Regions from separate parts of the Streptomyces sp. Tu6071 genome, predicted to be linked through region 3. Evidence: riboswitches for the same ligand, from Rfam matches in the RefSeq annotation. Region 3 holds a riboswitch; each other region holds the start of a gene.
The links. Region 3 has a riboswitch for thiamine pyrophosphate ahead of STTU_RS07970 (thiamine ABC transporter substrate-binding protein). Riboswitches for the same ligand answer to the same signal wherever they lie in the genome.

Region 1 (7,567 bases), 4.1 Mb from region 3:
ACCCCTCGCTCCCCTCGTACGAGCCCGCCGGCCACGCCCCGCCCTGCTCCTCGCCCTCGCCGCGCTGGCGCGGCACCCACACCCCGCCGGGCGGGGTCTCCTGCGGGGAGGGTTCCTGCACGGGGTAGCCGTAGCCGGATGTCGCGTACGGGTCGGCGTAGGGATCCGCGTACGGGACCGCGTAGGGGTCCGCCGCGGGCTGCTGGTACTGCTCCTGGGGGGCCGCGTACTGCTGCTGCCCGTACTGCTGCCCCCAGCCGTCCGTCGTGGTGCCCCACGTTCCGGTGGCGTCGCCCTGGACGAGCCCCGCCCACGTGCCGCTGGGGTCCTGGGGCTGTTGCGCGAACGCGCCGCCGAAGGGGGACGCGTGCGCGAAGGAGCCGGTGTCGTACGCACCCGCACCCGCACCCGGGTCGTACGCGCCCGTGCCGTACGCCCTCGCTTCGTACATCCCGGCCGGACCCGTGCCGTACGCGACGGCGCCCGCCCCCGCGTCGTCGTAGGCGGGCTGCTGCTGCGCGCCGTTGGGGTCCCACGCGGCGGGCGGCGCCTCGGGGGCGTAGCCGTGGGCGGTGTATGGGTCGTACCCGGACTGGTAGCCGGGGGTGTGGTCGGCGGCCGGGGCCCGCCAGTCGGCCTCCGCCGGTGAGGACGACTCGCTCAGGACGCCCCGGCCCTCCGCGACGTTGACCGCGTCGAAGACCGCCGAGGTGGCGGCCTCCCCGGCTTCACCGGACTCACCGGCACCCGCGGCGCCCCCGGTCGGCGCGGAACCCGTGGAACCCGCCGCCCCCGGCGCGACCGCGTCGCTCTCGTCGCGCAGGTCCGAGACCTCCAGCGCGGGGCCCCGCTCCCGCTCGCCGCGCACGCGGTCGCCGAGCGCGCCGAGCTTCTCGCCCGCCTTGCCCTTGAGGGCCCAGCCGGCCGCGAAGCCGCGCCGGAAGGAGAGCGTGACGAGGGTCTGTCCGGCCGCGAAGGCGAGCGCGCCGAGGACGATCACGAAGACCGAGGCCATGAGCACGCCGAGCACGACGCCGAGGAACCCGGCGAAGGCGAGCAGGCGCCAGCGCAGCCGCGCCTTGTACTGGAGCAGCACCTCCCCGAGGAGCCACAACGCCACTACGGCAAAAGCGAAATAGAGGACCGCCCAGCCCATGTACGCCCCTCTCGCCCCGGCATGGGGGCCGGGGTCCGTCGGATCAGGGCCTGTGGTGGGGCAGGCCCAGATTCTCGTGGATCTCCAGTGTCGCCGTGGAGTTGTTGAGCGTGATGAAGTGCAGCCCCGGGACATCCTCGGCCAGCAGTCGCGCGCAGAACTCTGTGGCGAACTCGATTCCCAAGGAGCGTACAGCCGCCGGGTCGTCCTTCGCCGCGAGCATGCGTTCTTTCACCGTCTCGGGGAAGACGGCGGTGCTCAGCCGCGAGAGCCGTTCGAGCTGGCGCACGCTCGTCACCGGCATGACCTCGGGAATCACCGGGGTCTCGCACCCGGCGGCGGAGAGCCGGTCGCGCAGGCGCAGGTAGGAGGCCGGATCGAAGAACATCTGCGTGATCGCGTAATCCGCCCCGGCACGGCACTTGTCGACGAAGTACCGGACGTCGGAGTCCCAGTTCTCGGAGCGCGGATGCATGTCGGGGAAGGCCGCGACACCCACGCAGAAATTTCCCGATTCCTTGATGAGGCGGACGAGTTCGGCGGCGTAGGTCAGTCCGTCCTCGCGCGCCACCCAGTCCCCGAGCGGGTCCCCGGGCGGGTCGCCGCGCACGGCGAGGATGTTCCGGACGCCGCCGTCCGCGTACTGCCCGATCATGTGGCGCAGTTCGGCGACCGAGTGCTCGACGGCGGTGAGGTGGGCGACCGGGACGAGGGTGGTGTTCTCGGCGATCGCCTGCGTGGCGCGCACGGTGCCGGTACGGGTGCTGCCGCCCGCGCCGTACGTCACCGAGACGAAGCTCGGCGCGACGGCCTCGACGCGGCGCAGCGCGTTCCACAGGTTGCGCTCGCCCTTCGGGGTCTTCGGCGCCCAGAACTCGAAGGAGTAGGAGCGTTTGCCGCTCGCGAGCACCTCCGCCACGGTCGGGTGCTCGGAGGTCCAGGTGGATGCGGTGCCGGAGGCCATACGGGCAGGGTAGCCAGTAGCCGCCGGTCAGGGCGCTACGGAAGGGCGTTATGCCCGTTACGCGGACTTCTTGTCCACGCTTTGGACGGAGGGCGTCCCCAGGGGCAGCGCGCGCAACCGGCGGGCGAGCTCGCGGGCCGCGTGCTCCGGGTCCTCGGCCTCGGTCAGCGCGCGTACGACGACGACGCGGCGCGCGCCCGCGTCGAGGACCTCGTCGAGGCGGGCCGCGTCGATGCCGCCGATCGCGAACCAGGGGCGCGTGGTGCCGAGGGCGGCGGCGTACCGCACGAGGGGAAGGCCGGGCGCCGGGCGGCCCGGCTTGGTGGGGGTCGGCCAGCAGGGGCCGGTGCAGAAGTAGTCGACGCCGTCCTGCACGGCCGCCGCCGCGGCCTCCGCCTCGCTGTGGGTCGAGCGGCCGATGAGCGCGTCGGGGCCGATCAGGGCGCGCGCGGCGGGGACGGGGAGGTCGCCCTGGCCGAGGTGGAGCACGTCGGCGCGGGCGGCGTGGGCGACGTCGGCGCGGTCGTTCACGGCGAGGAGTTTGCCGTGGCGGCGGCAGGCGTCGGCGAAGACCTGGAGCAGTTCCAGTTCCTCGGCGGCTTCCAGGCTCTTGTCCCGCAGCTGGACGATGTCGACGCCGCCGGAGAGGACGGCGTCGAGGAAGGCGGGGAGGTCGTTCCGGTGCTTGCGGGCGTCCGTGCAGAGGTAGAGACGGGCGTCCGCGAGTACGGTGCGCGCCGCCGCGTGCGGTGTCCGGTCCGGCATGTCCCACCCCTGTTCGTATGACCTGACGATCATGCCACTCGCCCAGGGGTGGGCGTCACCGTGGTCCCGCGGCCCGGCTCAGACGGCCAGGGCCTGGGCGCGGCGCTTCACCTCCGTGCCACGGTTCTCGCTCATGGCCTGGGCGGGGGTGCCGGGAAGCGTCGGGTCGGGGGTGAACATCCACTGGATGATCTCCACGTCGTCGAAGCCGTCGTCGCGCAGCAGGGTCAGCAGCCCGGCGAGTCCCCGCACGGTGCGGTTGCCGTCGAGGAAGGCGGCGGGCACGTAGAGCGCGTTGTTCTCGCCCCGGCGGACGGCGACGAGCTGGCCCTCCTTCACCAGCTGGCGCACCCGGGTCACCTCGACGTCGAACCGTTCGGCGATGTCGGGGAGGCTGAGCCACTCGGGGACGAGCGCTTCGGTCTTGGCATCAATCTGGGTCACGGGACAAGCGTGCCATCCCGGGCGGCCGGGCGGTAGCGGGAGGGTCCCCGCGGGCGACGGGCCCGGGGAACGGGGCCCGGTGAGCGGCTCAGCGCACGGCCGTCTTCAGGGGTCGCGCCGGGTCCGCGAGGAGCGCGGGGTCGAGCGTCGCGCCCGAGGCGATGAGCTTGCGGCCCTGGGCGAGGTCGCGGGGGCGGCCGACGGCGAGCACGGCGGCGAGCCGCCCGTCCTCCTCCAGCCAGCACACGGACCAGGCGGGCCCGTCCGGGGCGCCGCGCCACACGAGGCGGCTCGCGCCCGCGTGGTCGCCCGCGTACTGCACGAAGCGGCCGAACTGCTCGGACCAGAAGTAGGGCACCGGGTCGTAGGGCTCGGCGCGCTCGCCGGTGAGGACGCCGGCCAGGGTGTGCGGGCCCTGGAGGGCGTTGTCCCAGTGGTGGACGAGGAGGCGCCGCCCGTACCGCCGCGACGGGAAGGAGGCGCAGTCGCCGACGGCGTGGACGTCGGGCAGCGAGGTGCGCAGCCAGGCGTCGGTGCGGACGGAGCCGTCCGGGGCGAGGTCGATGCCGGAGCCTTCGAGCCAGCCGGTGACGGGGCGGGCGCCGATGCCGACGAGGACGGCGTCGGCGGGTACGCGCTCGCCGCCCTCCAGCACGACGGCCGTGTCCTCGACGGCGGCGACGCGGGAGCCGGTCCGCAGCCGGGCGCCCGCCTCGGCGTACCACTTCGCCATCGGCGCGGCGACCTCGGCGGGCAGCGCGCCGCTGAGCGGGTGCCCGGTGGCCTCCAGGACGGTGACGGCGCAGCCCGCCTCGCGCGCGGCGGTCGTGAATTCGGCGCCGATCCAGCCGGCGCCGACGACGGCCACCTCGGCGCGGCGCGCGAGCACCTCGCGCAGGGCCCGCACGTCGTCGAGGGTGTGCAGGAGGTGGACGTGGGGGTGCTGGGCCGTGCCGGGGAGCCGTACGGGCGCGGCGCCGGTCGCGAGCACGAGGTGGTCGTAGCCGAGCGGGCCCTCGCTCGTGTCGATCTCGTGCGCGGCGGCGCGCAGTCCGCTCGCGCGGACCCCGAGGCGCAGTTCGGTGCCGAGCGCGGCGAAGTCGACGTCGAAGGCGGAGGTCTCGGCGCTGCCGAGGAGCACGGACTTGGAGAGCGGCGGGCGGTCGTACGGGGCGTGCGGCTCCTCACCGAGCAGTACGACGTCCCCGCCGTACCCCTCCTCGCGCAGCGCCACGACGGTCCGCACGCCCGCCATCCCGGCGCCGACGACAACGACCCGCCCCTGCTGCTCCCGGTCTCCGCTCACGCCCGCAACTCTAGGCCGCCCACCCCACCCCCCGGGCCCGAGCCCGCAAGAGATCCCGCCCACACCGACCCTCCGCCCACGATCCGGGACCGGGGACCGGGGGCCATCGGGACCGGGGCCGGGGCCTCCCGGCGGAGGCCGTACGACCGGGGCCGAGGGGCCGGGACGGGACGGCCCGTGGCCCGGGTGGAGCGGGGACCGCCGCCGGGGGCCGCGCCCGCACCGCCTAAGCTGTGCCGCGCACACCGCGGGAGTCCGGGCGGACCGGGCTGAGAGGGGGGCTGCGGCCTCCGACCGTATGAACCTGATCCGGGTCATTCCGGCGAAGGGAGGGGGCTTGGTGGCCAGTGGTGGGGATGTCCTCGTGGTCGGGGGCGGGATCGTCGGGCTCGTGACGGCGTGGCGGGCCGCGCTCGGCGGGGCGCGGGTGACCGTGGTCGATCCGGAGCCGGGGGGCGGGGCGGCGCAGGTCGCCGCCGGGATGCTCGCCGCCGTCACCGAACCGCACCACGGCGAGGAGGCGTTGCTCGCGCTCGGGCTCGCCTCGGCGCGGCGGTGGCCGGAGTTCGCCGCCGAACTGGGCGAGGCGAGCGGGCGGGACCTCGGGTACCGGACCTGCGGGACGCTCGCCGTCGCGCTGGACGCCGACGACCGCGCCGAACTGCGCGAACTCCACGCCCTGCACACGCGTCGCGGGCTCGACGCGCAGTGGCTGACGGGGCGTGAGTGCCGTCGTCTGGAGCCGATGCTCGCGCCGGGGATACGGGGCGGGCTGCGTGTCGAGGGCGACCACCAGGTCGATCCGCGCCGGGTCGTGGGGGCGCTGCTCGTCGCCTGCGCGCGGGCCGGGGTGGAGTTCCGGCGGGCGAGGGCGGCGCGGCTCGTGGTGGAGGCGGAGCGGGCGCGCGGGGTCGTCCTCGCGGACGGCGCGCGCCTCGACGCGGCGCGCACGGTGCTCGCGGCCGGGTGCTTCAGCACGGACCTGGAGGGGCTGCCGCCCGAGGTCGCCGTGCCCGTACGGCCCGTGAAGGGGCAGGTCCTGCGGCTGCGGATGGACGGCGCGTACGCGGACTTCCTGCGGCGCACGGTGCGCGCGGTCGTGCGGGGCGGGAGCCTCTACCTCGTGCCGCGCGAGAACGGCGAACTCGTGGTCGGCGCGACGAGCGAGGAGCGGGGCAGGGACACGACGGTCACGGCGGGCGGCGTGTACGCCCTGCTGCGCGACGCGCACGAACTGCTCCCCGGCATCACGGAACTCGCCCTCACCGAGACCCGTGCCGGGCTGCGCCCCGCCTCGCCCGACAACGCGCCCCTCCTCGGCCCCACGGCGCTCCCCGGGCTGCACCTCGCGACGGGCCACGGCCGCAACGGTGTCCTGCTCGCCCCGGAGACGGGCGCCGTCATGGCGCACGCGCTGGCGCACGACGCGCTGCCCGAGGCGGCGCTCCCCTTCAGTCCCCGGCGATTCACGCGTACCCACACCCCGGAGCCCGTGCTGTGAACCTCGACCTGACCGTGAGAGTCAATGGCGCCGAGCGTGCCGTTCCGCCGGGAACGACGCTCGACGCGCTCGTCGCCGGGCTGAGCCGGGCCCGTACGGGCGTCGCCGCCGCCGTCAACGAGACGGTCGTCCCGCGCGGCGACTGGCCCGCGACCGTGCTCGCCGCGGGGGACCGCGTCGAGATCCTGACCGCTGTACAGGGAGGCTGAGCACCATGGCCGACGATCCTTTCGTCCTCGGCGGCACCACGTACGCCTCGCGCCTGATCATGGGGACGGGCGGGGCGCCCAGTCTCGACGTCCTGGAGCGCGCGCTGACCGCCTCGGGCACGGAGCTGACGACGGTCGCGATGCGCCGCCTGGACCCGGGCACGCAGGGTTCGGTGCTCTCGGTGCTCGACCGGCTCGGCATCCGCGTGCTGCCGAACACGGCGGGCTGCCACACGGCGGGCGAGGCGGTGCTCACGGCGCGTCTCGCGCGGGAGGCGCTCGGCACGGACCTCGTGAAGCTGGAGGTCGTCGCGGACGAGCGCACGCTGCTTCCCGACCCGGTGGAGCTGCTCGACGCGGCCGAGGTCCTCGTCGACGACGGGTTCACCGTGCTCCCGTACACGAACGACGACCCGGTGCTCGCGCGGAAGCTGGAGGACGTGGGCTGCGCGGCCGTCATGCCGCTCGGCTCGCCGATCGGCTCCGGGCTCGGCATCCGCAATCCGCACAACTTCCAGCTCATCACGGAGCGGGCGCGGGTCCCGGTGATCCTCGACGCGGGCGCCGGAACGGCCTCGGACGTGGCGCTCGCGATGGAGCTGGGCTGCGACGCGGTGATGCTCGCCTCGGCCGTGACGCGGGCGCGCGAGCCGGAGCTGATGGCGCGCGCGATGCGGCACGCGACGGAGGCGGGGCGCCTGGCCCGCCGCGCGGGCCGCATCCCGCGCCGCCACTTCGCCGAGGCGTCCTCCCCGCTGGAGGGCCGCGCCGAGCTGGACCCGGAGCGTCCGGCGTTCTGAGGTACGGGGACGGGGCTGCGGTCCACGGACGGGGCTGCGGCGCGCGGGCGGGGCTGCGATCCGCGGACGCGTCGGCCCCGCCCCGTCCCGCCTCACCCCCCGCTCCGCACCCCCGTCAGGTGGTCCCGGAACTCCTGGAAGGCGTGCCACCCCGACGTGTCGCCCGCCTCGGTGAGCACCCAGCCCGCCGGGTCGCAGGCGCGCGCGCCCAGCGCCTCCGCGATGCGCAGGACGACGGGGAGGACGTCGTCCCCGCCGCCGCGCACGTGGAGCATGACCGCGTCGACCGGCTCCGCGTCCCCGATGTTCAGCTCCATGGACCAGCCGGGCCCCTCCAGTTCCCCCCAGGCCGGGTCGGAGAGGTCGGCCTCGGGCACGGCCCCCGCGAGCGCGGCGAGCACGTCGGCGCGCGGGCCGAGGGG
Region 2 (7,567 bases), 1.3 Mb from region 3:
TCATCGCGGCGCGCTGCTCGGCGTGGGGCGTGCCGAGGTTGACGAGGACGCCGCCCGCGACCCGCGCGAAGGCGTCCGCCTCCCCGGGGACGTCGACCATCGCGGGCGAGGCCCCGAGCGCGAGCAGCGCGTTCGCGGTGAAGTTCGTGACGACCGTGTTGGTCAGGCACTGCACGAGCGGCTCGGCGCCGCGCACCCGCGCGAGCGCGGCACGGGTGGCTTCCAGGGGCTCAGTGGTCATGGCAGGACTCCCAGGGGTGGTACGGGGATCACGCGGCCTCGCGGCCGGCGCGCAGCCGCAGCGGGGCGTAGACGAGCAGCGCCACCACGAAGGCGACGTAGTACGCGAGGTCCGCGCCGTGCAGCGCGTCGGCGACCGGGCCCGCGTACAGCGAGGTGTTCATGAAGGGCACGGCGGCGGCGAAACCGACGAGGAACGCGAGGGGCGCGGGCCACCACGGCACGGGCCGCGCGCTCTCGACGCCGAGGTCGAGCCCCGTACCCGTACGGGCCCTCGCCCCGGCCCGCGCGCGCCAGTCCACGACGACGACGGCGACGAACCCCGGAATCCAGTAGCCCACGAAGAGCAGCACGTTCTGGAAGCGCGCGGTCGTGTCGGCGGCGTGCATCCACAGCACGAGCGGGAAGCCGAGCGCCGCCGCGCCCGCCGCGGCGAGTGGGCGCGGGACGCGCACGCCGACCGTCTGGAGCGCGAGCGAGCCGCTGTAGTCGTTCATCGCGTTGCTGCACAGCGCGGCGAGCGCGACGGCGAGCAGCCCGAAGGCGCCGAGCCAGCCCCCGCCGAGCAGCTTCTCGACGCCGCCCGCCGTCTGGTCGGTGAAGACCGAGGCGCCCCACAGACCGAGCGTCTGCACGACGACGAAGGACAGGCTCACACCGAGCAGCGTGTACCAGAACATCCGCGTCCGCGAGGTCTTCGTCGGCAGATAGCGGCTGAAGTCGCTCGCGTACGGGGCCCAGGACAGCGACAGGCTCAGCGCGACCGTGCTGGTCAGCATGATCGCGCCGAAGCGGTCCATGCCGTGCGCGCTGCCCGAGGCCGCCGGGCTCACGCCGTCGAGCATCTTCACGGCGAGGATCACGAAGGCCACCGCGAGGACGAACGACATGAGCTTCTGGAGCCGGTGGATCGCCTCGTAACCGAGCGCCCCCACGAGGCCCTGCCCGGCCATCATCACGAGCACCCCGAGCCAGAACGGCCAGTCGAACAGCCGCGCGAGCGCGTCCCCGCCGAAGAGGCCGATGAGCGCGTCCCACGCGACCGACGAGAGCCACTGGAGGACCCCCGGCAGCACGACGGCGGGCCCGAAGGCGAGCCGCGAGAGCGGGAGCTGACCGGCCCCGGTCCCGCTGCCCCACGTACCGAGGTACGCGACGGGCACCGCCCCGAGGAGCGTGCCCGCGACGACCGCCGCGAGCGCGGTCGCGAAGTCGAGACCGAGGACGATGCCGAGGGTCCCCGTGAAGACCCCCGTCATGGTGAGGTTCGGCGCGAACCACACCGTGAAGAGCCTGCCCGGACCGCCGTAGCGCCGGTCGTCGGGCACGGGCGCGATGCCGCGCGCCTCGACGCGCAGATCGCCGGGGGCCTCGGGCATCCGGCCGCCGAAGACACGGGAGGCCGGGTCCGAGCGCTGAAGGGCCGTGCCCTCCGGGGCGTGACCGGGGGCATGCGGCAATGACATGGAAGACATCCCTCCGCCAGTACGAGCTGGTTCAGGTTCGACGGGTGTGATCTCAGCCCCTGGCGGGGCACCCCGTGTCCGGTGATGCCGCCAGCGTAACGCCTGGTCGCGCGGCGCCGCGAAGGACCTTCGCGCCCCCGGATCGCGGAAGCACGGCCTCCGTGCGCCGGGGCGCCCCGTATGCGCTCTCCTGCGACCTTTCCGCCGGCGGCAAAGTGGATAGGCCCGGCCCCGGGGCCCGCCGTTCGGGCCTCCCGCGTCCCACTCCACTTCACGAGGAGCTGCCGCATGCCCGCCAGCGCAACGCAGAGCGGGGGCGCGGGCTTACCCGCGGCCCACAGCGCACCCCCCACCCTCGGCGCCGAGGAGGAGTTCCTGCTGGTCGACGCCGAGACCCTGGTCCCGGTCGACGCCGCCGAACGGGTGCTCGACGTGCACCACAGGCTCCACCCCAAGGGAGCGGTGACGGTCCCGCAGCGCGAACTGCTCAGCAGCATGATCGAGACCACGAGCCCGGTGTGCGCGGGCCTGCCCGAGCTGCGGGCCGAGGTCTCCGCCGCGCGCGAGCGCCTCGTCGAGGCGGCGGGAAAGGCCGGCTGCCGTGTCCTCGCCCACGGCACGGCGGCACGCCAGGCCCCGCCCCGCACCCCGACGGAGGCTCCGCACTACCGCGACGTCGCCGGGCTCTACCGCCTCCTCGCCCAGGGCACCGAGACCTGCGGCTGCCACATCCACGTCGGCGTCCCCGACCGCGAGGCCGCGGTGCACGCCCTCGACCACGTCCGCCCCTGGCTGCCCGTGCTCCTCGCCCTCTCGGCGAACTCCCCCTACGAACACGGCGTCGACACCGGCTTCGCGAGCTGGCGCACCATGGTCCTCTCGCGCTGGCCCACCACGCAGATCCCGCCGTACTTCACGGACGCGGCCGACTACGACGCGACGCACCGCAGGCTCTTCGCGACCGGTGTCCTCCCTGAACGCGCCCGCAACGCCTACTGGCTCGCCCGCCCGTCCGCGCACGTCCCGACGCTGGAGGTGCGCGTCGCCGATGTCATGCCGACCGTGCGCGAGGTCGCCGCGCAGGCAGGGCTCACGCGCGCGCTCGTCGTCACGGCGCTGCGCGAGCGCGCGGCGGGCCGCGTCCCGGCGCCGGTCCCGGCGCACGACGTCGCCGCCGCGCTGTGGACCGCGGCGCGGTACGGGCTCGGCGGCTCGCTCGTCCACCCGGAGAGCGGCACGGCCGTACCGGCGGGCGAAGCGGTCGCGGCCCTGCTCGCCCACGTCGGCGAGGCGCTCGCGGACCTCGGGGACGAGGAGGAGGTCAATGCGGTGGTCCGGGACCTCCTCCACCGGGGCGAACCGGCCCGGCGGCAGCGGGCGGCGGCGCGGGGGCAGGCGCCGGGGGACGTGGGGGAGTGGGGAGTGGTGGGCTGACGGACGCCCGGCACAGAGGGGAAACCCCCTTTCGGTAAAGGCAGTTGATACGGGACGACGCCCCGGCCACCTGAGGTGGCCGGGGCGTCGCGTCCGGCGGGGGGTCCAGTTCCGCCGAGATCTTGCGAGGGGGTTTACGGGAAGGTCAGCGACCAGCCGTTGATGGTGCCCTTGTCGCCCGAGTAGACGTCCTGCACCTTGAGCTTCCACGTGCCGTTGGCGGCGACCGAGGAGGCGTTGACGGTGTAGGTGGCCTTGACGTTGTCCGCCGAGTCCGAGGAGCTGGAGTTCTTGAGCCGGTAGCTCGTGCCGTTCGGGGCGACGAGGTCCACCACGAGGTCACCGCGGTAGGTGTGCGTGATGTCCACCGCGACCGACAGGTTCGACGGCGCGTTGCCGCTGCGACCCGTCACCGCGAGCGAGGAGGTGACGGCCGAACCGGCGTCCGGTATCGCGACCTTGGTGGTGGAGGTGAACACCGTCCCGCCGCCGTTGCCCGGGTCCGTGCCGCCGCCGGAGCGGGCGCCGACGTTGATCGCCGCCCAGGCGTCCTGCACCGCCTTGTACTCGGCCGAGGTCGCCCCGTAGAGCGAGGAGGCCGCCGCGAGCGTGCCGGTCCTGGCGCCCGCGTAGTTGGTGGTGGAGGTGAACTGCGTGGTGAGCGCCTTGTACCAGATCTGGAGCGCCTTGTCCCGGCCGATGCCGGTGACCGGAAGCCCGTCGTACGTCGGCGAGTTATAGCTCACGCCGTTGACGGTCTTGGCGCCGCTGCCCTCCGAGAGGAGGTAGAAGAAGTGGTTCGCGGGGCCCGAGGAGTAGTGCACGTCCTTGTTGCCGAGCGTGGACGACCAGTTGTCGGCCGAGGCGCCGTCCTTGCTGGGCTTGTCCATGTAGCGCAGCGGGGTGCCGTCGCCGTTGATGTCGATCTTCTCGCCGATGAGGTAGTCACCGGGGTCGGTCGCGGTGTTGGAGTAGAACTCCACCCCCGTCCCGAAGATGTCGCTCGTCGCCTCGTTGAGACCGCCGGACTCGCCGCTGTAGTTGAGGCCCGCGGTCTCCGAGGTGACGCCGTGGCTCATCTCGTGGCCCGCGACGTCGAGCGCGGTGAGCGGCGCGGCGTTGCCCGCCCCGTCCCCGTACGTCATGCAGAAGCAGCTGTCGTCCCAGAACGCGTTGACGTACTGGTTGCCGTAGTGCACCCGCGAGTAGGCGGCCACGCCGTCACCGCGGATACCGCTGCGCCCGAAGGTGTTCTTGTAGAAGTCCCACGTCTCCTGCGCGCCGTAGGCCGCGTCGGCCGCCGCCGTCTCGGGAGTGGTGCCCTTCCCGTCGCCCCACACGTCGTCGGGACCGGAGACGAGCGTCCCGGTGCCCGAGGTCTTGTTGGCGAGGGTGTACGTCTTGTGGCCGCCGCGCGTCGCGTCCGTCAGGTTGTACGTCGAACCCGACTTCGTGGTGCTGATCGTCACTGTGCCGCTGTACTGCGTGTTGGCCGTGCCGTTCTCGATGCCCTGGTACTCGTACAGCTTCGCGCCCGTCGCGGCGTCCGTCACGACGTGCAGTTCGTTGGGCGTGCCGTCCTCCTGGAGCCCGCCGATCACGGTCTCGTACGCGAGTACGGGCTTGCCCTCGGCGAGCCACACGACCTTGCGCGGCGCCTGGTCGGTCGCCGGCTTCGCGGCGCCCTGCGCCTTCGCCGCGCCGAGCGCCTGCTTCTGCGCCGTCGCCGCGGGGACCTTCGCGGTGGTCTTCACGCCGCTGAGCTTCGCCTGCGAGGCCCGTACGACCTTGCCGGTCTCACCGGCCGGGTTCGTGGTGACGACCAGGTCGCCGCCGAGGACGGGCAGTCCGTCGTACGTGCGCTCGTAGCGCGTGTGCAGCGTGCCGTCCTGGTCCTTGATCACATCGCGGGCGACCAGCTTCTCCTGGGCGCCGAGGCTCAGTTCGCCCGCCGTCGCGGCGCTCTTCTTCTGTGCCTTGGCGATGAGTTCGGCGCGCTGTGCGGGGGACAGCTTCGCCGGCAGGGCTCCCGGCCTGGCCGCCGAGGCGGCTTTCCCGGTGGGGGAGGGCGCGGCGGTGGCCACGCCCGTCTGCATCGCGGCGGTCAGCAGCGCGGAGACCGCGAGCAGTGCGCCGCCGGTGGCGGCGGCGCGGCGGGAGGAGGTTCGTCTCAAGGAAGGGCTCCTTCAACGGGCCGCGCACAGGCGGCCGGTGGGGTGACGAAGGGCCCGCGGTGGGCGGTGGGGAAGGAGCGTGCCGACCGCTGGCCGAGGGAGACTGTGGCAGCCCCGGCCGCTGAATGTCAGGTGCGCATCACGAGGTTGGCGGATTCCGTTCGGCTCCCGGACGCGCGGGGTCGCTATGCGGACCCGTTCCCGGGGAAAGAATTGGAAAAGAAGCCGCTTGCCGTCCGGCCGGGAAAGCCCCGCTTCGTCCCCCGTCGACATGTGCCCGCAATGTCGCCGCCCGCTGAATCGTCCGGACCGCCCGTTTCCCTCCTCTTCCTCCCGGGACCCGCACCTTTGACGCGCATAGATCACCAGGTTTGAGCCCTGGATGGCCGGAAACTGCGGCGGCAGGCGTCCCCGCGCGGCCGAGGGCGGCGCGCGCCGCCCTCGCGTCTCCCCGGACCGGCGTACGCCCGCGTGGTCGGGCCCGCTTAACTCACTTACTGAGACGGGGCGTTGGGGCGAAGGCGGGGCGCCGTACACGGGGGCGGTGCGGCACGTGCGAGGGGGGTGCGGCGTGTGCGAAGGCGGCGCGGCGTGTGCGAAGGCGGCGCGGCGTGTGCGAAGGCGGCGCGGCGTGTGCGAAGGCGGCGCGGCACGGACCGGGCTCACGCCCTTGTCCGTGCCGCGCCGCCGTTCCTCCCGCGCGGGTCCCGCTCAGTCGTCGTAGTGCGTGGGCGGGTACGGGTCGCGCTCCTTGCGGGCCTCCAGCTGGTCCGGGCGCGCCTCGCCCCTGCGGACCTCGCGGTCGAGCTCCGTCTTCTCGTCGCGGTACTCGGGGCTCTCCGTCACCCGCCCGGGCGGATTCGTGTCCGTCGCCGGAGGTACGTCGGCGGGGTCGTACGCGTCGAGCCCGGCCCGCACCCGCTCCTCCTCCGCACGCGCGGCGAGCCGGTCGTCGTCGGGCCTGCGGGGCATCCCGCGACGGGGGCTGTTCTCCTCGGACTGGGAGCGGTGGTGCTTCGACATGCGGCCTCCTGGGTGGTGCGGGGCCCCGGCCTACGGGGCGCGCGACTGCGGTACCCGCACTCTCCAGCGTCCCATCGCGGCCATATCTGTCAAACGGTACGAAGGTGTCGAAGTGGTCCCGTGCGCCCCGGGCCGCCGGGATGTGTCTCGCCGGGATGCGTCCCCGGCCCACCCGGAGCAGCCTGGAGGCGGAGAGAGGCGGAGAGGAGAACGCGCATGCGCAGCTACCAAGGTCCCGCCCTGCTGCTCGGCGAGGGCACGGGGGTGAGCGCGGCCGGCATCGACGTGGTCGTGTCCCTCACGGTCCTGGAGCCCTCGGACGGCCCCGAGGGCCGCGGCGAACCCTGGACCGCGACCCTGGAGGCGGCGGCGGGCTCCCGCGCCCTCGCGGACCTGAGCGGCCTGGCCCTCCTCCTGCGCCTCCCGACCGGCGCCGAGGGGGAGATCCTGCTGGAGTGGGTCAGCGAGGACACGCGGGAATCGGGCCGGGCGACGGGGAACGGCGCGCCGCCGCTGTGAGGAGCGGGCCGCGGCTCGTCCAAACCGTCGTTCCCCTCCCGTGCCGACCTGGCACTCGCCGTTGGGCTCTGTGGTGAGGTGCACCCGCTTCCGCGAGCCGGGGCTCAACAAGCTGATCCCGCCGCACCCCAGTCGCCCCGCGTCCGCGCGCTGTTGCTCCGGCTGACCGCCGGGCCCTCGCCGTGCCCGGCGCGCGGAGGCGCCGTTCGCGCTGGTCGACCGCCCGCACGCCGGAGCATTTTGCAGACTCTGCATTTTTGCCTACTATGCAGGGCGTGACGAACGACCACGCGCCCGGCGGCGGGCTCCGGCAGCGGAAGAAGCGCGCGACCCGCGCCGCCCTCGCCGAGGCCGCCATCCGGCTCGCCGCGGAGCACGGGGCCGAGAACGTCACGGTCGAGGCGATCAGCGAGGCCGCCGGGGTCTCGCCCCGTACCTTCTTCAACTACTTCGCCAGCCATGACGACGCGTTCGTCGTCATCGACGAAGGCGTCTCGGAGCGCATTCACGAGGCGGTCCGCGCCGCCCCCGCCGAACTGTCACCGCTGGAGGCGGTCCGCTCCGCGTTCGTCGGCGAGCTGACGGGCTTCGAGGAACGGCAGGAACTGCTGAACCTCCAGTTCGAGGTCTTCCAGCGCTCCCCGCACCTCATCGTGCGCGGCCTCAACGCGTACTCCAGCGACGAGCGGGAACTCGCCCGCGCCGTCGCCA
Region 3 (7,567 bases):
AAGAAGTCCGTCAAGAAGGTCCTGGACGAGGCCGGTGTCACCCTGAAGCGCTTCGTGCGCATCAAGGTCGGCATCTGAGTCCGTACCACGACCGGCTCGGCGTCCCGCCCGGTACCCGCCGGACGGGGCGCGGAGTTCCTTGTCCCGCACCCCACAGGGCGCGGGACAAGGCGCTGATCTGACGAGGAGGCCATTGCCGTGCACGGGGTGCCCACAACGCCCGCCGGCAATGGCCTTCTTGCTATGTGCATCACGAGGAGAACCCCATGACCATGGCCGAAGCCGACAAAACCACCGATTCCAGCGTGCACGGCAAGGGCGCCGGCCGCTTCTTGCTGAAGCTGTCCGGTGAGGCGTTCGCCGGTGGCGGCGGGCTCGGGGTCGACCCCGACGTGGTGCACACCATCGCGCGCGAGATCGCCGCCGTCGTACGCGACGGTGCCCAGATCGCCGTCGTCATCGGCGGGGGCAACTTCTTCCGCGGCGCCGAGCTGCAGCAGCGCGGCATGGACCGCGCGCGGTCCGACTACATGGGCATGCTCGGCACGGTCATGAACTGCCTCGCGCTCCAGGACTTCCTGGAGAAGGAGGGCATCGACTCCCGCGTCCAGACGGCGATCACGATGGGACAGGTGGCCGAGCCGTACATCCCGCTGCGCGCCGTGCGGCACCTGGAGAAGGGGCGCGTCGTCATCTTCGGCGCAGGCATGGGGATGCCGTACTTCTCCACCGACACCACCGCCGCGCAGCGCGCCCTGGAGATCCACGCCGAAGCCCTCCTGATGGGCAAGAACGGCGTGGACGGCGTCTACGACTCGGACCCGAAGACCAACGCCGACGCCGTCAAGTTCGACGCCCTCGGCTACGGCGAGGTCATCACGCGCGACCTCAAGGTCGCCGACATGACCGCCATCACCCTCTGCCGCGACAACAAGCTCCCGATCCTCGTCTTCGAGCTGCTGACCGCGGGCAATATCGCCCGGGCGGTCAAGGGTGAGAAGATCGGCACGCTCGTGAGCGACCAGGGCACTCGGGCCTGACCGCCGCGTGCTCCGGCCGCCCTCGTGGGCGAGCACGGAGCGCCGCCGCCGCGCGATGGGATGGACAAAGCCCCGTCGCTCGGACACCGTGCAGTACGGAAGCGACGCAGCCGGACCTGTGCGCCTCTCGCCCCCCGGCGGGACGAACCTCATCAGGCCAACTCAAGACACGCAGGAGCAAGTGGTGATCGAAGAGATCCTCCTCGAAGCAGAGGAGAAGATGGAGAAGGCCGTGGTGGTCGCCAAGGAGGACTTGGCAGCCATTCGCACCGGTCGCGCGCACCCGGCGATGTTCAACAAGATCGTCGCGGACTACTACGGGGCGCTGACGCCGATCAACCAGCTCGCCTCGTTCTCGGTGCCCGAGCCCCGTATGGCCGTCGTGACGCCGTTCGACAAGAGCGCGCTGCGCAACATCGAGCAGGCCATCCGCGACTCGGACCTCGGCGTCAACCCGAGCAACGACGGGCACATCATCCGGGTGGTCTTCCCGGAGCTGACCGAAGAACGCCGCAAGGAGTTCATCAAGGTCGCACGGACCAAGGGCGAGGACGCACGCGTCTCGATCCGCGCCGTGCGTCGCAAGGCCAAGGACGCCCTCGACAAGCTGGTCAAGGACAAGGAGACCGGCGAGGACGAGGTGCGCCGCGCGGAGAAGGAGCTCGACGACACCACCGCGAAGTACGTCGCGCAGGTGGACGAGCTGCTCAAGCACAAGGAATCCGAGCTGCTTGAGGTCTGATGAACGACTCCTCCTGGGACGCGCCGTCCCGTACCGGATACGGCGAGCCGTGGCCCACCTCCGGACAGGGGGCTGCCTCGGCGGGTCCCGTGTACGAAGGGCATGACGTCCAAGAGACTCGGCCCATGCCCATCGTGCCCGACGTACCCGCGAACGGCGGCGACCAGGACGACGACCGGGGGGCCGCTCGGCTGAGTGGTCCCCTGTTCCGCGACGAGGTGCCGCGGGAGCCCGGCCGGACCGAGCCCGTACCGCCCGCGACCCCGGTCGCGCAGCCGTCCCCGGCACCGAGCCCCGGCCGGCAGAAGAAGAGCGCCGGCCGGAACCTGGGGGCGGCCATAGGGGTCGGCCTCGGTCTCGGCGTCGTTGTCGTCGCGTCGTTGTTCATCGTCAAGGCCGTCTTCGTCGGCGTCATAGCGCTCGCCGTCGTCGTCGGCCTGTGGGAGCTGACCTCCCGCCTCGCCGAGCGCAAGCAGATCAAGGCGCCGCTGATTCCGCTCGCGGCGGGCGGCGTCGCGATGGTCGTCGCGGGCTACGTGCGGGGCGCCGAGGGCGCGTGGGTGGCGATGGCGCTGACGGCGCTCGTCGTGCTCCTCTGGCGGATGTTCCAGCCGCCGGAGGGCTATCTGCGCGACGTCACGGCGGGCGTCTTCGCGACGTTCTACGTGCCGTTCCTCGCGACGTTCGTCGCGCTGCTGCTCACGGCGGACGACGGGCCGCGGCGCGTGCTGCTCTTCCTCGTGCTCACGGTCGTGAGCGACACCGGCGCGTACGCGGTGGGCTGGCGCTTCGGCACGCACAAGCTCGCCCCCCGCATCAGCCCCGGCAAGACGCGCGAGGGACTCCTGGGCGCGGTGAGCTTCGCCATGGTCGCTGGCGCGCTGCTGATGCAGTTCATGATCGACGACGGTCAGTGGTGGCAGGGGCTGCTCCTCGGCCTGGCCGTCGCGGGCAGCGCCACCCTGGGCGACCTGGGTGAGTCCATGATCAAGCGGGACCTGGGGATCAAGGACATGGGAACGCTGCTGCCCGGCCACGGCGGCATCATGGACCGGCTCGACTCGCTGCTGCCCACGGCGCCCGTCGTGTGGCTGCTGCTCGTCCTGTTCGTCGGCTCGGGCTGAGGGCCGGGCGGCTTTCGCGACGAGGTCCGTGCCGGGCTGGGGCTGATGCCTCTCCTTCGACTCGGGGTGAGGTCCGGGCGCGCGTTACGCTGAAAGGGTCCGCCGTGACGTACGGCGGACCCTTTCGTGTACGGCCTCACGCCGCGTCGCGCCCCGCAGGGCGACATCGCGCACCGTACGCCGCCCCCGAGGCGCCCACCCGGCGCGTCGTCGCGTCCCCAGGGGCGCGCGGCGCCGCACCGTATCTGAGGAGTATTGGCCCATGCCGCCCGCACCGGGAGAACTCACCTTCGTCGCGCCGCGCGGTGCCAAGAAGCCCCCTCGTCACCTCGCCGACCTCAGCCCCGCCGAGCGCAAGGAGGCCGTCGCCGCCATCGGCGAGAAGCCGTTCCGCGCCAAGCAGCTCTCGCAGCACTACTTCGCCCGCTACGCCCAGGACCCGGCGCAGTGGACCGACATCCCCGCCGCGGCGCGGGGGCGGCTCCAGGAGGCGCTGCTGCCCGAGTTGATGTCGGTCGTGCGGCACATCTCGTGCGACGACGACACGACGCGCAAGACGCTGTGGCGTCTCTTCGACGGCACGCTCGTCGAGTCGGTGCTCATGCGCTACCCCGACCGCGTCACCATGTGCATCTCCTCGCAGGCGGGCTGCGGCATGAACTGCCCGTTCTGCGCGACGGGGCAGGCCGGCCTCGACCGCAATCTCTCGGCGGCCGAGATCGTCCACCAGATCGTCGAGGGCATGCGCGCGCTGCGCGACGGGGAGATTCCCGGCGGACCGGCGAGGCTCTCCAACATCGTCTTCATGGGCATGGGCGAGCCTCTTGCCAACTACAACCGCGTCGTGGGCGCCATCCGAAGGCTCACCGACCCGGAGCCCGACGGGCTCGGGCTCTCGCAGCGCGGCATCACGGTGTCCACCGTGGGCTTGGTGCCCGCGATCCATCGTTTCGCGGACGAAGGGTTCAAGTGCAGGCTCGCCGTCTCGCTGCACGCCCCGGACGACGAGCTCCGGGACACGCTGGTGCCCGTCAACACGCGGTGGAAGGTACGTGAAGTTCTGGACGCCGCGTGGGAGTACGCGGAGAAGTCGGGGCGGCGGGTGTCGATCGAGTACGCGCTCATCCGCGACATCAACGACCAGGCGTGGCGCGGCGACCTCCTGGGCCGGCTCCTGAAGAACAAGCGCGTGCACGTCAACCTCATCCCGCTCAACCCGACGCCCGGGTCGAAGTGGACCGCGTCGCGGCCGGAGGACGAGCGCGCCTTCGTGGACGCGATCGCGGCTCATGGTGTGCCGGTGACGGTGCGCGACACCCGGGGGCAGGAGATCGACGGCGCGTGCGGGCAGTTGGCGGCGGCGGAGCGCTGAGGGAGCATGGCGCGGCGGCGCAGGGCGGCGGGGTGCCGCGTGTGCCGCGAGGTGACGTGGTGCCGCGACGCGACGTGGTGGCGTGCGACGCGGCGTGCGTGGGTGTGGGCAGGATGCGGCGGGGCAGGCGCAGGGCATGTCGTGTGCACGATGCGGCGTGGACGTCGCGCAGGCGAGGCGGCGAGGACGTGGGGCACGCGACGTGGCGTGGACGGCGCGAGGCACGTCGCACGCGGTGCGGCCTGGACGGCACCGGTGCCCCGCGCGGCGTAGCGATAGGGTGGGAGAGCAGCATCGCTCGCGGCGCGTCCGGGAGCGCGACATCTTCATACTCCGTACGACGTACACATTCCGACAGGGGAGCGCCACAGCGCTGAGAGTGCGACACCACACCGGTCACCGGTGTACAGGTCGCAGACCCTCTGAACCTCGCCCGGGTCATTCCGGGTAGGGAGTTCGGTCACCACTCATGCTGTTGTGCCCTGCCCGCGGCCTCGCCGGCCGCGGGCAGGGCCGCGTCTTCTCCTGGCCACCCCAGGAGGAATTCATGTCCACCCGACGCAAGACCGTCGCCGCCATAGTCGCGGCGGGTCTGGCCGCTACCGGCCTCGCCGCCTGCGGCGACGACTCGGCGGCCGATGCCGGCCCGTCGAGCGGCAAGACCGTCACACTCGTCAGCCACGACTCCTTCGCCGCTTCCAAGAGCGTGCTGAAGAAGTTCGAGCAGAAGACCGGGTACCGCCTCAAGGTCCTCAAGAGCGGCGATGCCGGTCAGGCGGTGAACCAGGCCGTCCTCACCAAGGGGCGTCCTCAGGGCGACGTCTTCTTCGGCGTCGACAACACCCTGCTGTCCCGCGCCCTGGATCAGGGAGTCTTCCAGCCGTACGAGGCGAAGGGACTCTCCGCCGTCCCCGCAGACCTCCAACTCGACGGCAAGCGGCACCGTGTCACCCCCATCGACACGGGTGACATATGCGTCAACTACGACAAGAAGTACTTCGAGGGTAAGAAGCTCGACCCGCCGAAGACCCTCGCCGACCTCGCCGACCCCGCCTACAAGAACCTGCTCGTGACGGAGAACACCGCGACGTCTTCGCCGGGTCTCGGCTTCCTCCTCGGAAGCGTCGCGCAGTACGGGGAGCGGGGGTGGCAGACGTACTGGAAGAAGCTTCGCGCCAACGGCGTCAAGGTCGTGGACAGCTGGGAGCAGGCGTACAACGAGGAGTTCTCGGGCTCCGCCGGTGGACACAAGGCGGGCGGCGACCGGCCGCTCGTCGTCTCGTACGCCTCCAGCCCGCCCGTCGAGGTCCTCTACGCGGATCCGCGGCCCGAGGACGCGCCCACGGGTGTCGCGACCGGGACGTGCTTCCGGCAGACGGAGTTCGCGGGTCTGCTCGACGGTGCGCCCAACCCGGAGGGCGGCAAGGCGCTCCTCGACTTCCTGCTGAGCGACACCTTCCAGCGGGACATGCCGCTCCAGATGTTCGTCAATCCGGTCGTCAAGGGGACGGCGCTGCCGGATCTGTTCACGCGGTACGGAGCGGAGGCCGACGGAGCGCGGACCGTCGCGCCGCAGAAGATCGCCGAGCACCGTGAGGACTGGATCAACGCCTGGACCTCACTGGTCGTCAAGTGAGGTCGCGCGGGATGTCGCCTGGGACGCCGCACGACGCGTCGGCGCGCGCCGTAGGTCGCGCTGACACGTCGCGACGTCCCGCGCGACGTCGCCTCACCCCGGCGCGTCCCGTGACGCGACGTCGCGTCACCGTGCTGCTCCTCGTCGCGGCCGCCGCGCTCTTCTTCGCGCTGTTCTTCGGCTATCCCGTCGCGGCGATCGTGGGGCGTGGGCTGCACACCTCGGCGGGGTGGCAGCTCGGCGCCGTCGCGGATGTCCTGGGGCGCCGCGACATACGCGACGTGCTTTGGTTCACGACGTGGCAGGCCCTGGTGTCCACGGCGTTGACCCTTCTCCTCGCACTGCCCGGGGCGTACGTCTTCGCGCGCTTTGCTTTCCCCGGGAAGGGCGTGCTGCGCGCCGTCGTCACGGTGCCCTTCGTCCTGCCCACTGTCGTGGTCGGCAGCGCCTTCCTCGCCGTACTCGGGCGCGGCGGGCTGTTGGACGAGCTGTGGGGCGTGCGCCTGGACACCACGGTCTGGGCGATCCTCGCGGCCCACGTCTTCTTCAACTACTCCGTCGTGGTGCGCACGGTCGGCGGATTGTGGGCGCAGCTGGACACGCGGCAGGAGGACGCCGCGCGCACCCTGGGCGCTTCGCGCTGGCGGGCCTGGCGGGCGGTCACGCTGCCTGCGCTCGCTCCCGCCGTGGCGTCGGCCGGCTTGATGGTGTTCCTGTTCACCTTCACGTCGTTCGGGATCGTGCAGATCCTCGGCGGCCCGGCCTACTCGACGCTGGAGGTGGAGATCTACCGGCAGACGGCGCAGCTGCTCGATCTCTCCACGGCGGCGGTGCTGACGCTCGTCCAGCTCGGCGCCGTCGTGGCGGTGCTGGCTCTGCACGCGTGGGTGCTGCGCAGGGGCGAGAGCACGTTGCGGCTCGTGGACCCGTCGCGCACGGCGCGGCGGCCACGCGGCGTGGCGCAGTGGACGCTGCTGAGCGGCGTCCTGGGTGTCGTCGCGGTACTTCTCGTGCTGCCGCTCGCGGTGCTCGTCCTGCGCGCCTTCGACACCCCGGACGGCTTCGGTCTGACCTACTTCCGGGCCCTCGGTTCCGCAGACGGAGGCACCTTCCTCGTCGCTCCCATCGCGGCGGTCGGCAACTCTCTGCGTTACGCGGCCGTGGCGACGCTCATCGCCCTCGTCGTCGGCGGCTTGGCCGCCGTCGCGCTCAGCCGTGAGCGACGGGGGCAGGACGGCCGGCCGGGCGGCGTATCCCGGCTGCTCCGCGGATTCGACGCCTTGCTGATGCTGCCGCTCGGGGTGTCGGCGGTCACCGTGGGCTTCGGCTTCCTCATCGCGCTCGACGAGCCTCCGCTCGATCTGCGCGCGTCCTGGATTCTCGTCCCGCTCGCTCAGGCACTCGTGGGCGCGCCGTTCGTCGTCCGGACGATGCTTCCCGTGCTGCGCGCCGTCGACCAACGGCTGCGCGACGCCGCGTCGGTGCTCGGGGCGTCGCCGTGGCGGGTGTGGTGGGAGGTCGATCTGCCGCTGGTACGTCGCGCGGTGCTCGTGGCCGCCGGCTTCGCCTTCGCCGTGTCACTGGGCGAATTCGGCGCGACCGTCTTCCTCGCCCGCCCGGACAGCCCGACGCTGCCCGTCGCCGTCGCGCGCC
Region 4 (7,567 bases), 1.9 Mb from region 3:
GGCGACGTCGTGGCGTGGCGACGTCGTGGCATCGCAGCGTGGCCTCAAAGCCGGTTGCCCCCGGACCTTCATCCGTCTCCACGCCCCCAGAGCGCCCCGTGGTCCCCAGCCACAGCCGCCCCCCGAGACAGGCAGCGCACCGGCAAGCGGCGGCACTGGGGGTCACGACGAGTCCGGAGCGGCGCTTCAGGCCCCGTTGCGGTTCCGGGCTTGCGTCGCTCCCCGCCGTCCTCCCCCTCGTGGGTACTCCCTACGGGGGACCGGTTCCGCGTCCCGGCAGGGCGTTTCCGGGGCCGGGACCGGCGCCGCGCCCCGCCATTTCGGCGCAAAACGCCGGGCCGGGGTGGAGTGCGGCGGGATTCACCACCCTGATGCGTCCCACACCCCGCACCGCATTCCTATGATGGGCGCACGACACCGAGGGCCGCTGCGACCGAGCAGTCCGGGCGGTGGGGAGCGGCGCGATCGTGGTGGAGGGGTCAATGACTCAGGGGGCCGGTCAGGGACCCGCGGAACGAACACCGATGGTGCGCGACTTCCGCGTCCCCGCCTACATGCCCCAGCCCGAAGCCTTCGCGGACGGGGCGGAGCCCTATCCGGGCGAGGGCGACAGGTACGCGGACGCGGCACAGGCGTACGCGGAGCGCCAGGCCCCCGAGGCGGCCACGCCGTCCGAGGCCGCCCCGCCCGCCGGTCCCGGGGCCCCCGTGGACGAGGACTACACGCCCACCCAGCGCGATCTGCCGGTCATCGGCTCCCAGCCGGAACCCGCGCCGCAGCCGCCCGCGAACGGCCCCGGGCCGCTCTACGTCGTCGGCGACGTGCACGGATACCTCGACGAGTTGGTCGCCGCCCTCCAGGAACAAGGGCTCCTCGACGAGGAGGCCCACTGGGCCGCGGGCAACGCCCGCCTCTGGTTCCTCGGCGACTTCACCGACCGGGGCCCCGACGGCATCGGGGTCATCGACCTCGTCATGCGCCTCTCCGCCGAGGCCGCCGCGGCCGGCGGCTACTGCAAGGCCCTCATGGGCAACCACGAGCTGCTCCTCCTCGGCGCCCGCCGCTTCGGCGACACCCCGGTCAGCTCCGGAGCGGGCACCGCCACCTTCCAGGCGGCGTGGCTCCTGAACGGTGGCCAGAAGACGGACATGGACCGCCTCCAGGACGTCCATCTCCAGTGGATGTCCCGGCTCGACGCGATCGTGGAGGAGGACGAGCACCTGCTCGTGCACTCCGACACCACCGCCTACCTCGACTACGGCTCCACGATCGAGGCCGTCAACGACACGATCCACGACGTCCTCACGCGCAACGATCCTGACGAATGCTGGGACCTCTTCCGCAAGTTCACCAAGCGCTTCGCCTTCCGTGACGAGCGGACGGGCCCCGAGGCGGTACGTGAACTGCTCGACACCTTCGGCGGCTCCCGCATCATCCACGGCCACAGCCCCATCCCGTACCTGCTCGGCGATGTCGGCACCGAGGACGGCGAGGAGACCCCGCGTCCGGTGATCGAGGACCCGCACATCTACGCGGACCGCCTGGCCGTCGCGATGGACGGCGGCGTGACCATGACGGGGACGCTGCTGGTACGTCAGGTGCCCTTCCCGGCCTGACACCCCCCGCCCTGCCCCACCACCCCGCACGCCCCGCGCTGCCCCACCACCCCGCACGCCCCGTACGGCACCCACCACCCGCACGCGCCGTACGCCCCCCCCGGCCATCACCGCGCCGCCCCGGGTACCCGCGCGCCGCACGGCCCCGCACGCGCCGCGCCGAAGGCCCCCGCACGCGCCACCCCGCGCCGCCCCCGCCACCACCCCCGTACGATCCGCGCCGCCCCGCCACGGCCCCGTACCACCCCCACCCACCCGCACTCCGTGCCCGCTCCGGCGCACGGCGATCCCGCACCGCCCCGCGCACGAGCACGCCCGCCGCCCGTACGCCCCTCCCGGCCTGCCCGGACGGGCGCGCCACCCGGCGTGCGGGGGGCGCACGTGCCGCCGCGTCCCCCTGTACGACCGGTCAATTTCCGGAAACACCCTGTTACCCTGCGCCGTCCCCGGCCTACCATCGCCTTATCCGTAGCAGGCTCTCCTCCGCTTCCGCCCTCTGCCCGCACCCAGCGGGCGCCTTGGCCCTACGGAGCATCGGGGGATGCACATGAACAGCGCTCCGCACTTGCTGCCCGAGGACCACCCCGAGTTCGAGCGAGTCCTCGACGAGGCCCTGCGCCAGGCCGTCCCGCGGCCGGCCGCGCCGGACCCCGACGGGCAGTTCCCCGCCACGCGGCTGAAGGCCCTGGCGCTCGGCTCGGCGGGCCTCATCGCCGCCACCGCCGCGCCCGAGTACCGGCATTACGTCAGAGTCCGCGAGGACCTGCGGATACGCGCGTCCGGGGACACCGAGAGGGCCGAGGTACCGGTGCGGGCGCAGGAGGGCGGAGGGCTCGCCGCCGCGCTCGGTGAGGTGACGGAGGCATCGGGAGCCGGGGCCGTCGCCGTGGTCGCCGCGCTCACCCCCGTGCTCGCCGCGGTCGCCGCCGTCGTCCTGCTGCTCATCGGCTACCTGCTGCGGCTCGTGGACAGCGAGCACGTCATCGGCGACGCCCTGCTCACCGCGGGCTGGATCTTCGCCCTCCTCGCAGCCGCCGCCATCCTCGTCGCCGGGGTCGCCCTGCTGCTCGCCGCCCTGCGCAACGGAGCCACCGCGCTCCCCGCCGACCCGCGCCGCGCGCGAACCGCCGAACCCGATCCGGAGGCCGAGGGCGTGGAGCGGGCCCGCGCCGACTGGCGACGTGCCCTTCTGGAGAAGGGATTTCTGCCCTTCTTCCAGGAGCACTTCCAGAACGACGCGGGCCTCCAGGAGCACGGCGGGGAGGGCCCACCGGGCGAGGAGGGCCCCGCGCAGGACGGGCCCGTGCCGAGCCGCAGCGGCGGTGCCTCCCGTATGCCCCGACTCGGCTACCACCGCCCCGGCTTCAGCAGCCCCGAGGCGGACGGTGAGGCGGCCTCCCGCCCCCGGTACTCCAGCCCCGACTTCAGCAGCCCCGACTTCGGCGGCCCGGAACACCGCCCGGAGTGAGCGATGTTTCACGTGAAACATCGCAAGCCGTCGCCCCCGCTCGGGCGGCCCCACCCCACGCCATCCCCCTCGGCACCCGCCCCCGCACGCGGAAGAGCCCGATGTTTCACGTGAAACATCGGGCTCCGAGGGGAACTCCCCTCGCTACAGCTTCCCGCCGGTCAGCCGCGTGAGCGGTCCCACCGCTCGTACGCCGGACTTCCGTCCCGCGAGGAACGAGGCAGTGGCCACCGTCAGCAGCCCGGCGCCCGCGCTCGCCGCGGCCACCTTGTGCTCGCGGACCGTACCCCAGGCCGTGCCCGCCGAGGCGACGGCCTTCTCCGAGACCTCGGAGACCTTGCGCCGCCCGGCGTCCACGCCCGTCCTGGCCTTCGCTTCGACACGCTTGCCCGCCGCTCCGGCGGCGCGCGCACGTGCCCGTGCCGCCTCGGTGGCCTCTTCCGTCTTCGCCCCGGCCACGGAGAGCGCCGCATCGGCCTTCTCCGACGCTGTTGCCGCCACCGGGGCATTGTCGGTCCCGGGCGCGGAGGCCGAAGCGGCCACGGCGTCGCGGGAGTGCTTGGTCTGCGGGTTCTCTCCAGTCATGGCCTGCGGGTTGCCGCTCAGCACCGGAGGAAACCCGCGACCGGGCGGTGAAATGGGCCCGGAACCGGGCCGGGACACGCCATGAGGAGCCCGGCCCGGCCCGCCCGACGGCTCCCGCTCACTCCGCCAGCGGCAGGTACACGCGGTTCCCCGACGCGGCGAACTCCCGTGACTTCTCCATCATCCCGGCCGCGATCTCCTCCTTGCTCAACTCCGCCTCGCTCTCCGCCCCGAATCGCTCGCTGATGTCCCGACTGATCCGCATCGAGCAGAACTTCGGCCCGCACATGGAGCAGAAGTGCGCGGTCTTCGCAGGCTCGGCGGGCAGCGTCTCGTCGTGGAAGGCCCGCGCCGTCTCCGGGTCGAGCGACAGGTTGAACTGGTCCTCCCACCGGAAGTCGAAGCGCGCCTGCGAGAGCGCGTCGTCCCACTCCTGAGCCCCCGGGTGCCCCTTCGCGAGGTCGGCGGCGTGGGCGGCGATCTTGTACGTGATGACACCGGTCTTCACGTCGTCCCTGTCGGGGAGCCCGAGGTGTTCCTTCGGCGTCACGTAGCAGAGCATCGCGGTGCCCCACCACGCGATCATCGCGGCGCCGATGCCGGAGGTGATGTGGTCGTAGCCCGGCGCGACGTCCGTGGTGAGCGGCCCGAGCGTGTAGAACGGCGCCCCGTCGCACACCTCCTGCTGCAGCTCGACGTTCTCCTTGATCTTGTGCATCGGTACGTGCCCGGGACCTTCGACCATCGTCTGCACGCCGTGTTCGCGGGCGACCGCGGTGAGTTCGCCGAGCGTGCGCAGCTCGGCGAACTGCGCCTCGTCGTTGGCGTCCGCGACGGAGCCGGGCCGCAGCCCGTCGCCGAGCGAGAACGTCACGTCGTAGGCGGCGAGGATCTCGCACAGCTCCTCGAAGTGCGTGTACAGGAAGGACTCCTGATGGTGAGCGAGGCACCACGCCGCCATGATGGAGCCGCCGCGCGAGACGATGCCGGTGGTCCTGCGCGCGGTGAGCGGCACGTACGCGAGCCGCACCCCCGCGTGCACGGTCATGTAGTCGACCCCCTGCTCGGCCTGCTCCACGATGGTGTCGCGGTACAGCTCCCAGCTCAGCTCCTCCGCCTTCCCGCCGGTCTTCTCCAGCGCCTGGTAGAGCGGCACGGTGCCGATGGGGACGGGGGAGTTGCGCAGAATCCACTCGCGGGTGGTGTGGATGTTCCGCCCGGTCGAGAGGTCCATGACGGTGTCGGCGCCCCAGCGCGTCGCCCACGTCATCTTCTCGACCTCCTCCTCGATCGAGGAGGTGACCGCCGAGTTGCCGATGTTCGCGTTGATCTTCACGAGGAACCGCTTGCCGATGACCATCGGCTCGCTCTCGGGGTGGTTGATGTTCGCGGGCAGTACGGCCCGCCCGGCGGCCAGTTCCTCGCGTACGACCTCGGGGGCGACGCCCTCGCGGAGCGCCGCGTACTCCATCTCCGCCGTGATCTCGCCGCGTCGCGCGTACGCGAGCTGCGTCACCGGCGCCGCCGAGCGGGCGCGACGCGGGCGGCGCGGACGCCCGGGGAAGACCGCGTCGAGGCCGCCCGCGCCGCCACGCGGGACGGTGTGCTGGAGACCGTCGTCCTCCGGCCGTACCACCCGGCCCGGATACGTCTCGGTGTCGCCGCGCGCCGCGATCCACGGTGCGCGGGGGGTGTCGAGCCCGCGCCGTACGTCCGTGGTGACGGACGGGTCGGTGTACGGGCCCGAGGTGTCGTACAGCGTCAGCGCGCGACCATCGCTCAGGTGCACCCTCCGCACGGGCACCCGCAGCCCGGCCCGTTCGCCCTCGACGTACGCCTTGTGCGCGCCGAGAGCGCGGGTGGGTGCGGTGGTGTCGTGCTGCTGCGCGGAGGCAGGGGTGTGCGCGTCCGATGTGGTCATGAGACCTACTCCCTACGCCGGCATTACCCGGTAACAGGTTCAGCGGTCGGCGCAGCGTTCGTCCTCCGGCCGCGCGTGCGGCCGTACGAGGAGATCAGCGCCCTCTCAGCCCGGTGCTCCGAGCTCCCGCGGGGACAAATCGCGTCCCACGCTAGCGTCCGTCCGGGCGTGCTGGCCAGAGGGCCCCCTCCGTTCTTGCGATGATCGGCCGGTGACGACGCCACCTCCCACGCCTCAGGCGCCCGCACCGCCCCCCTCGCCCCCGGAGGACCGCGGCCGAGCCCCGGGCCACGAGCACAACCACCACCACGGCCCGGCGACGCCCGGTTCACGGCGGCTGCGCACGGTCATCGCGGCTGTCCTGGTCCCCTTCGCCGCCGCCGTCGTCGCCGGGCTCGTCCTGCTGTGGCCCGGTGCTCCGGGGGCACACGAGCGGTCGGGCGTCGGCTTCGACCGGCAGACCGTCAGCGGCAAGGTCACGGGCATCGAGCACGTCGGCTGCAACGACGCGGCCGGGGGCGGCGGCGCGGGGGCGGGAGGCGGCGGGAACGGCCCGCAGGACCCCTCGGCAGGCGGTACGGGCTCCTCGGCGTCCGGCGGTACGGGGGCGTCGGGGCCGGGCGCGGAATCCGGCGCGGGCTCGGGGGAGCACGCGGCGGGTGTCTGCGAGCAGGCGACGGTCGAGATCACCGAGGGGAAGGACAAGGGGCACCGCTACCCCGAGCTGATCCGCCCCGACGCCTCGCGCCGGCTCCACGCGGGCCAGCTGGTCGTCCTCGCCTACGCGCCCGACGCGCCGCGCGCCCTCCAGTACTCCGTCACGGACGTGGGCCGTACCCCGCCGATGGTGCTGCTGGCCGCGGTCTTCGCGCTCGTCGTCGTGGCGGTGGGAAGGCTGCGGGGCCTCATGGCGCTCGTGGCGCTCGCGGTGAGTTTCCTGGTGCTGACCTTCTTCATCCTGCCCGCGATCCTGGAGGGGTCGAACCCGCTCGTCGTGGCGGTGGTCGGGGCGAGCGCCATCATGCTGATCGCCCTTTACCTGTGCCACGGCCTCAGCGCACGTACCTCCGTCGCGGTGCTCGGCACCCTCACCTCGCTGCTGCTCATCGGGGTACTGGGCTCGCTCTTCATCGGCTGGGCGGCGCTCACCGGCAACACCGACGACAACACGGGGCTCATCCACGGGCTCTACCCGCACATCGACATGAGCGGGCTGCTCCTGGCAGGGGTCCTCATCGGCTCACTCGGTGTGCTCGACGACGTGACGGTCACGCAGACTTCGGCCGTCTGGGAGCTGCACCAGGCCGACCCCGGGATGACGCGGCGCGCGCTGTACCGGGCGGGGCTCCGGATCGGCCGCGACCACATCGCCTCGGTGGTCAACACTCTGGTTCTCGCCTACGCGGGGGCCGCGCTACCGCTCCTGCTGCTCTTCTCGCTCGCGCGCAGCGACGTGGGCGCGGTCGCGACGAGCGAACTCGTCGGCGAGGAGATCGTGCGGACGCTCGTCGGCTCGATCGGCCTGGTCGCCTCGGTGCCGGTCACGACGGCGCTCGCGACCCTCGTGGTCTCGGCGGACCGTGTTCCGCACCCGCCGTCGTCCGGCGTCGGGGGCGTTCCGCCGCGACCTGAGGTGCCCGGCCCCGTATCCGCCGGGCGGCTGCTCGGGGGCGGCGGACGCCGCAGGAAACGCTGAGGGGCGGGCACGCGGGCGGGCGCGGGGCCACGACGGGCACGACGGACCTGACGGGCACGGAGCCGCGACGGGCACGGAGCCGCGACGGGCGCGAGGGGCGGGCGGGCCGTTGCGGGCACGACGGGCGGGCGGACCGCCGCGAGCGAGGGGCCGACGGACCCGACGCGGCACGGGGGTGGGCGTCGCTCCGGTTCCCGGCGAGGGTTCCGGGCGGATTCCGGCCTGGGGGTTCCGGGCGGGCTCAGCCCGCGCTCGGCTCCTCGGCGAGGATGCGGTGCAAG

Region 1: it holds a riboswitch for thiamine pyrophosphate, as region 3 does, so the genes downstream of both, thiO (glycine oxidase ThiO) here and STTU_RS07970 (thiamine ABC transporter substrate-binding protein) in region 3, are expected to answer to the same signal.
Region 2: it holds a riboswitch for thiamine pyrophosphate, as region 3 does, so the genes downstream of both, STTU_RS02875 (purine-cytosine permease family protein) here and STTU_RS07970 (thiamine ABC transporter substrate-binding protein) in region 3, are expected to answer to the same signal.
Region 4: it holds a riboswitch for thiamine pyrophosphate, as region 3 does, so the genes downstream of both, thiC (phosphomethylpyrimidine synthase ThiC) here and STTU_RS07970 (thiamine ABC transporter substrate-binding protein) in region 3, are expected to answer to the same signal.

What each region holds. Positions count from the first base shown of each region.
Region 1 covers NZ_CM001165.1:6,038,816-6,046,382, reverse strand. Annotated here, with positions in the region: gene STTU_RS25575 (hypothetical protein) at 1-1,156, opposite strand, end outside; gene metF (methylenetetrahydrofolate reductase [NAD(P)H]) at 1,200-2,120, opposite strand; gene thiE (thiamine phosphate synthase) at 2,178-2,885, opposite strand; gene STTU_RS25560 (Rv2175c family DNA-binding protein) at 2,964-3,329, opposite strand; gene STTU_RS25555 (NAD(P)/FAD-dependent oxidoreductase) at 3,418-4,635, opposite strand; TPP riboswitch at 4,873-4,983, shown strand; gene thiO (glycine oxidase ThiO) at 5,000-6,136, shown strand; gene thiS (sulfur carrier protein ThiS) at 6,133-6,345, shown strand; gene STTU_RS25540 (thiazole synthase) at 6,351-7,145, shown strand; gene STTU_RS25535 (hypothetical protein) at 7,238-7,567, opposite strand, start outside.
Region 2 covers NZ_CM001165.1:684,209-691,775, reverse strand. Annotated here, with positions in the region: gene thiM (hydroxyethylthiazole kinase) at 1-241, opposite strand, end outside; gene STTU_RS02875 (purine-cytosine permease family protein) at 270-1,706, opposite strand; TPP riboswitch at 1,698-1,791, opposite strand; gene STTU_RS02870 (carboxylate-amine ligase) at 1,995-3,140, shown strand; gene STTU_RS02865 (M4 family metallopeptidase) at 3,275-5,314, opposite strand; gene STTU_RS02860 (hypothetical protein) at 6,026-6,337, opposite strand; gene STTU_RS02855 (hypothetical protein) at 6,554-6,856, shown strand; gene STTU_RS02850 (TetR/AcrR family transcriptional regulator) at 7,123-7,567, shown strand, end outside.
Region 3 covers NZ_CM001165.1:1,980,465-1,988,031, reverse strand. Annotated here, with positions in the region: gene tsf (translation elongation factor Ts) at 1-78, shown strand, start outside; gene pyrH (UMP kinase) at 267-1,040, shown strand; gene frr (ribosome recycling factor) at 1,225-1,782, shown strand; gene STTU_RS07980 (phosphatidate cytidylyltransferase) at 1,782-2,906, shown strand; gene rlmN (23S rRNA (adenine(2503)-C(2))-methyltransferase RlmN) at 3,169-4,278, shown strand; TPP riboswitch at 4,625-4,750, shown strand; gene STTU_RS07970 (thiamine ABC transporter substrate-binding protein) at 4,826-5,914, shown strand; gene STTU_RS07965 (ABC transporter permease) at 5,926-7,567, shown strand, end outside.
Region 4 covers NZ_CM001165.1:3,839,014-3,846,580, reverse strand. Annotated here, with positions in the region: gene STTU_RS15880 (metallophosphoesterase family protein) at 468-1,616, shown strand; gene STTU_RS15875 (hypothetical protein) at 2,158-3,084, shown strand; gene STTU_RS15870 (hypothetical protein) at 3,229-3,585, opposite strand; gene thiC (phosphomethylpyrimidine synthase ThiC) at 3,788-5,590, opposite strand; TPP riboswitch at 5,583-5,730, opposite strand; gene STTU_RS15860 (YibE/F family protein) at 5,802-7,286, shown strand; gene STTU_RS15855 (SsgA family sporulation/cell division regulator) at 7,528-7,567, opposite strand, start outside.